One region of the Telluria sp. LT2P80 genome, then DNA from elsewhere that is predicted to be linked to it. Evidence: predicted binding sites of a transcription regulator. Region 1 holds the regulator's gene; the other holds the start of a gene.
What was found. Region 1 encodes FliA, which starts transcription of late flagellar genes. Its sites were predicted from a motif close to CTAAAGTTTNNNNNNNNNNNGCCGNTA; they were not measured.
Positions count from the first base shown of each region.

Region 2: AC56LW_RS03625 (flagellin N-terminal helical domain-containing protein) is a predicted target of FliA. The motif match lies at 1,354-1,380, and genes of this name have one in related genera.

Region 1 covers NZ_JCASIO010000001.1:936,713-940,125, reverse strand. The annotation lists gene AC56LW_RS04170 (MinD/ParA family ATP-binding protein) at 1-790, shown strand, start outside; gene AC56LW_RS04165 (RNA polymerase sigma factor FliA) at 833-1,561, shown strand; gene AC56LW_RS04160 (flagellar motor protein) at 1,543-2,286, shown strand; gene motD (flagellar motor protein MotD) at 2,296-3,051, shown strand; gene AC56LW_RS04150 (hypothetical protein) at 3,131-3,413, shown strand, end outside.
Region 2 covers NZ_JCASIO010000001.1:821,764-825,176, reverse strand. The annotation lists gene AC56LW_RS03625 (flagellin N-terminal helical domain-containing protein) at 1-1,249, opposite strand, end outside; gene AC56LW_RS03620 (GGDEF domain-containing protein) at 1,441-3,039, opposite strand; gene AC56LW_RS03615 (response regulator) at 3,142-3,413, opposite strand, start outside.

The DNA.
Region 1 (3,413 bases):
AGGCCTGCGCCGCATGCTGCAAGGCCCGCGTCCGCGCGTGGTCACGTTTCTGTCGGCCACGCCGGAAGACGACAAGGGCGCGATGCTGGTGAACCTGGGCGCCTCGCTGGCCCAGGCCGGCAACGAAGTGCTGATCGTCGATGCCTGCAATGTCGAATACGGCGTCGCCCGCCGCCTGGGCCTGAACCGCGGCGCCTCGCTGCTGCAGGTCGCGCGCCAGGAAAGCGCGCTGAACCAGGTGATCCATCCAGCCCCGCAAGGCTTCGCGGTGGTGCCCATGGGCACGCCCGAATCGGCCGACGATGTGCGCCGCCTGAGCAAGACCTTTGACGTGCTGGCCACGCAGGCGGGCATCGTGATCGTCGATGGCGAACTGGGCCCGGACGGCGAATTTCCGGTGCCCCTGATGTCGAGTTCCGAGATCGTGATCCAGGTGTCGACCAGTGCGGCCTCGATCACCAATGCCTACTCGCTCATCAAGCGCCTGACGCAGGAACTGGGTCGCCGGCCATTCGGCATCCTGGTCACCGGCGCGACTGAGGGGGAGGCCAAGGTGGTATACGATAATATGTCATTGGCAGCAACACGTTACCTGGCCGTCAAGCTCAGTTTCATGGGCGCCGTGCCGGCCGACGAATACCTGCACCGCGCCGCGCGCCTGGGCCGGGCCGTGGTCGATGCCTTCCCGCTGGCCGGCGCATCGGTTGCGTTCCGCCAGCTGGCCGGCAAGTTCGCACTGCCTGCACTGCCGCAGTTCGGCCGCCAGGGCAGCGCGTCCATCGGTTCCTGACACAGTCGCCATCGACATATAAAGAAAAAGACATACGCCAGCATGTATACGGTCAAAGGGAAAGCGGACAAGAATTCTTTGCTGACGGAGCATATGCCGTTGGTAAAGCGTCTTGCCCACCACATGAAGGCGAAGCTGCCGCCTTCGGTGGAGGTCGATGACCTGATCCAGGCCGGCATGATTGGGTTGCTCGACGCGATCAACCGCTACGAAGACGACCACGGCGCCCAGTTCGAGACCTATGCCGTGCTGCGCATCCGCGGCGCGATGCTCGACGAGCTGCGTTCGAGCGACTGGATGCCGCGCAGCACGCGCCAGAACATGCGCAAGGTCGAGGGCGCGATGCAGTCGCTGCAGCAGCGCCTGGGCCGCCCGCCAAGCGAATCCGAAGTGGCCGCGTCGCTCAAGATCTCGCTCGACGAGTACCAGGACATGCTGGCCGACTCGGGCGGCCACCAGCTGCTGTACTACGAAGACTTCCACGCCGACGAAGGCAGCGACAATTTCCTCGACCGCTACGCAGTCGACGATGCCGACCCGCTGCGCAGCCTGATGGAAACCGATTTCCGCCAGGCCGTCATCGACGCGATCGACAAGCTGCCGCCGCGCGAAAAACTCCTGATGGGCCTGTACTACGAAGAAGAACTGAACCTGAAGGAAATCGGCGCCGTGATGGGCGTGAGTGAATCGCGGGTGTCGCAGCTGCACACCCAGGCCGTCGCACGTTTGCGCACCACCTTAAGGGAGCAATTATGGACTGGGCCAGCGTAATCGGCCTGGTGCTGGCAATCGCCGGCATCTTTCTCGGTTACACCCTCGACGGCGGCAAGTTCTCGTCGTTGATCCAGCCTGCCGCATTTGCCATCGTGGTGGTCGGCACCTTCGGCGCCGTGCTCCTGCAAAGCGAGACACGCACCTTCTTGCGCGGCATCACCATGCTGCGCTGGGTGTTCGTGCCACCGAAAAACGGGCGCCAGAAACTGTCGCGCGAGATCGCGCTATGGAGCCTGACGGCGCGCCGCGATGGCTTGCTCTCGCTCGAACAATTCATGAACAAGGCCGACCCGTTCGTCGCCAAGGGCTTGCGCCTGGTGGTCGACGGCATCGCACCCGAGAAGGTGCGCAGCCTGCTCGAACATGAAATCAACGGCTACGAATTCGCCCAGCGCCAGGCGGCGCGCATCTGGGAATCGGCCGCCGGCTACTCGCCGACGATCGGGATCCTGGGCGCGGTGCTGGGCCTGATCCACGTGATGGAAAACCTGTCTGATCCGGCCCGCCTGGGCTCGGGCATTGCGGTGGCGTTCGTCTCGACCGTGTACGGCGTGGGCATGGCCAACCTGTTCTTCTACCCGGTCGGCAACAAGCTCAAGGCCATCGTCAGCGACAAGGTGTCGCAATACGAGATCCTGGCCGAAGTGTTCTCTGACCTGGCCAGTGGCGACCATGGCCGCGTCGTCGACGAGCGCGTCGCCAGCCTGCTCACGCACCACTAGGCCAGCGCCATGGCCCGCAAGCGCTACGATGACGATGTCCCCACCGAAAACCACGAACGCTGGCTGATTTCGTACGCCGACCTGATCACGCTGCTGTTCGCGTTCTTCGTCGTCATGTACGCCATCTCCATCGTCAACGAGGGCAAGTACCAGGTGCTGTCCGATGCGCTCGGCGATGCGTTCGGCGGCCGTGGCGCGGCCACGAAGGTCAACACCAATGTCGAACCGGTGCTGCCGCTGTCGCACATCATCAACCGCCGCCGCAACGAAGCAGCGCGGCGCGAGCAGGAAAAGATGGGCGTGATGGCACGCGAACTGTCGGCGACCTTGCTGCCGCTGGTGAAGTCGGGGCAGGTGCGGGTGATCCAGAACGCGCGCGGCATCAGCGTCGAGATCAACGCCAGTGTGCTGTTCCCGCAGGGCGAAGCAGTGCTGGACGGCGAAGGCCAGGAAATCCTCGCGCAGGTGGCCGGCCTGCTCAAGAACGACACGCACCGCATCGAGGTCGAAGGCCACACCGACGACCTGCCGATCGCCAATCCGCTGTATCCATCGAACTGGGAACTGTCGACCGCGCGCGCGAGCAGCGTGGTGCGGCTGTTCGCCGCCAACGGCGTGCCCGAGGTGCGCCTGTCGGCGATCGGCTTTGCCGCGACGCGGCCGGTGGCGCCCAACACCGACGAGGTGGGCAAGGCGCGCAACCGGCGCGTGGCGGTGATGATCCTGGCGGCGCTGCCCGAGACCGGCGGTAACATACTTCCGTGAATGTATTGAAGGAATCATGTCATAATCGACAGGCAGCGTCGCGCGGGTGACGCCTGCCGTGAATCCTCGAGGAGTCGCAATGCATGTCAAACGAAGCTCGCCGGCGGCCAAGCTGGCAATGGTGCTGTCGCTGGTCGGCCTGGTTGGCGTGGTCAAGGCCGTGGAGGCCAAGGTGAACGTCCAGCATCGGCTCGAAGTGGAAACCGGGGCCGGCAAGGTCAAGGTGCGGGTGCTGATCGAGAACCGGGGCGATGTACCGATATGGATCCCGCGCGAGATCGCGCTGGGCGACGATCTGAGCGCCCCCCGTTTTGCGCTCAGCTCACTGACGGACACGGTCGCCTACACGGGCCGCATGGTCA
Region 2 (3,413 bases), 110 kb from region 1:
CAATTTTAATAGCCAGCTGGGCGCCATCGAAGGTGCTGATATCCAGGTTTGCTACCGATTTCAAATCCGATGCATCGGTCATAGCCCAACCGCTGGTGTCGTTCACTGAGAAGCTTTTCTCTGAATCCAGAACGATGCGGCCCTTGGCGGTTCCAGCACCGCCGGCGGTAGCGGGCACATCATCGTCAGGATCATCAGGGTCAGCACCGGTAGTTCCTGGGGTGCCTGCGGTCAGCGCCACTGGGGCTGTTGGATTGGCAACGCCTTTTTCATCAAGCGTAGCCATCGTCGCGCCGGTACCAGCCGACATGTTTGCCAGGGTAATATCTTTTCCCTCTGCATTGGTCAGTTTCAAGCCCTCATTGGCGGCGTCATACGACGCAGTCACACCGGTCTTGGCCGACTGAGCATTGAAAGCGCTAACTGCTGCCGCATAACCGTTGCCGTCAGTTGCTTTGCCGATCGAAAAGGAGACAGTCACCGCCTCAGTGTTATCCGATTTCAGTTCAAATGCATACGACTGCTCTGCCGAAGCCTTCAAAACAGTTTCAGTTTTTGCGGTTGCCGTTACTCCCGTCTCGCCGCTGGCAGCATTAATTTTCGCTGCGGTATCCTTAGCGGCTTCGCCGATTGCGACTTGCACGCCCTTCGTACCCTGCGAGCCATTGATGGTCATGGTGCCAGCCCCCAATGTGTTGGTTGCGAGGGCTTGGTTTGCACCTTTTTCAACCCGATTGTTACCGTAGGTTGAAGTGGTGAAGTTTGAACCGCCCATCGAGATCAACTGGCCAGCATTGGCGCCAACCTGGAAATTCGCGGTGCCCATCGAGCCGTCCATCAGCTTCTGGCCGTTGAACTCGGTGGTGTTGGCGATACGGTTCAGTTCCGACGTCAGCTGGGTGACTTCGGTTTGCAGTGCCTTGCGGTCGCCGGCTGAGTTCGATGCGTTCGACGATTGGACAGCCAGTTCGCGGACACGTTGCAGGATGTCGCCCGAGCTCGACAGAGCGCCTTCAGCGGTTTGTGCCATCGACACGCCATCGTTGGCGTTACGGGTAGCTTGCGTCATACCCTTGATTTGCGAATTCATGCGGTCCGAAATCGCCAGACCAGCGGCGTCATCCTTGGCGCTGTTAATGCGCATACCCGACGACAGGCGTTGGATCGAGGTGTTCAGCTGCGATTGCGAGGTCGACAGGTTGCGCTGCGAGTTCAGGGATGCGACGTTGGTGTTGATTACTGATGCCATGGTGATTCTCCAGACTAGGTCTTACTAGGGGTGCAGCGACCGTGCTGCTGTTCACTTTGGTCCGTCGCGTTATTCAGTGACGTTCAAACCGCTGTTGTTGCTGGTAACGGTGCCCTGTGGAAAAAGTTTAGGGCCGGACGCAAAATAAATCGTTTTTTTACCTGTCTGGGAAAACACCTGTTCAGAACTTGTCATTCCGCCACGACTACCCGGTTCTTGCCACTGCTCTTGGCCTGGTACATCGCTTTATCGGCCCGCGCCATCAGCGACGCCTGCTCCTCGTTCTGCACCCGCAGCGCCACCCCGCACGAGAAGGTGATCAGCATCTTCTCGTTATCGTGCAAGAAGAAATGCCGGGTCAGCTCGCGCTGCACCCGCACCATGGCGGCCGCCGCCGCATCGACCGTCGTCTCGGGCAGCAGGATCAGGAATTCCTCGCCGCCGAAGCGCGCGATCACGTCCATCGCGCGCAGCGTCTCGCGCACGACCTTGACCAGGTGCTTGAGCGCGGCGTCGCCCGCCATGTGCCCGTAGGTGTCGTTCAGGCGCTTGAAGTTGTCGAGGTCCAGCAGCGCCACGCACAGCGGCGTGTTGCGGCGGTCGGCGCGGGCGCTTTCACGCTCGAACACGTCGTCCAGGCCGCGGCGGTTCAGGCTGCCAGTCAATTGATCCTCGCGTACCAGCTCGCTCATATGCTGCAGCTCGGCTTCGAGTTCGCGGATGCGCTGCTCGGCTTCCTGCACTTCGCGGTGCGCGCCCACCATGCGGTCGCGCGAGGCCAGCGCTTCGTCCTGCGCATGGCGCGTCTCGCGCAGCACGTCGTTCAGGAGGGTATTGAGTTCGTTGATGTCGGTCGCGCCGCCGATGCGCTCGGAAAAGTCGCCCAGCTTGGCGTGGTAGTCGCCGGTCGCGGCGGCCACCGAGCCCAGGCGCTCGACAAACGTCATCATCATGTTCTTCATCGTCGCACGCACATCGGCGATGCCATGCTTCAGATGACTTTGCTTGATGATCACGTCTTTCAGGCTGCGCGTGGCGTCTTCCAGCGCGCGCGTTTCCAGTGGCCCGGCGATCAGTTCCTGCACCGCCACGACCTGGCCGCGCATATAGTTGTCGTCCTCGAGCAAGCCTTCGATATTGTCGAGCAGCAGGCGGAACAGCCGCAGCAGCAGTTCCTGCTGGCCGGCGCTGTCGTCCTTGCGCAGTTCGATCTGGAAGCACAACTGCTTCAGGCGCGCCTCGATGTCCTGCAGTTCGCTTTCGCCGACCGCCGTCTTGACCAGTGCGCCGAGCGCTTCGGCCTCCTTGACCTGTTCCGGGTTGTTGCTCAGCAGCGAAGCGCAGGCGAACGACAGCGTGCGCGCCAGCATGTCGCGTAGCAGGCGCGTCTGGGGCTCTTCGTCGCCCATTGCCATCACCGGCGTGTTGCGCCGCAGATGGCGCTCGCTCAACTGGCCCAGTGCCTGGGTGTAGCCGCTCCAGTCGCCCGTCTTGACGGCGCGCGTCATGCGCCGGCCGTAGTCGGCCAGTTCGCCCGGCGTATCGAGCAGGCGGCGCGCGAACCCGTTCAGTACCTCGATGGCGCCAGCATCCGGGGCAGGCGCGGGCGGCGGCGGCGGCGTGCCGGCGATCTCGTCATAGATGGCGCGATAAGCGTCCGGCGTCGGCGCGATACGGCGCGTGGCCAGGCGGCGGAACGCCTCGCGTGCAATGTCGGCCGGATTCGCTGCGGGAGCTGCAGCGGAACCAGCGCCGGATACAGCGGGAACGGGTGTGGACGGAGTGGACATGGGTTGCAGCGCGGTGCCGGGTTTGCGGGATTGACGACATGATAGGCAGTTTATTTGCCTCGCATCAACAACTATTCAATGGCAAGACACGCGGCAGGGGCGTCAGTCGACCAGGCCGTTGCGGATCGCATACGTGGTCAGCTCGGCGCTGCTCCGCAGTTTCATCTTTACCAACAGACGCGCGCGGTATTCGCTGATCGTCTTGACCGACAGCGACAATTCGCCTGCGATCTGCGTGACGGTCATGCCCGATGCGATCATCGTCAGCGTCTGGTATTCGCGGTCGGACAAGCCCTCGTGGGCGGCGCTTTCGTGGTCTTCGCCGATGGCGCTGGCCAGCGTTTGCGCGAGCGCGGCGCTGACATACTTTTGTC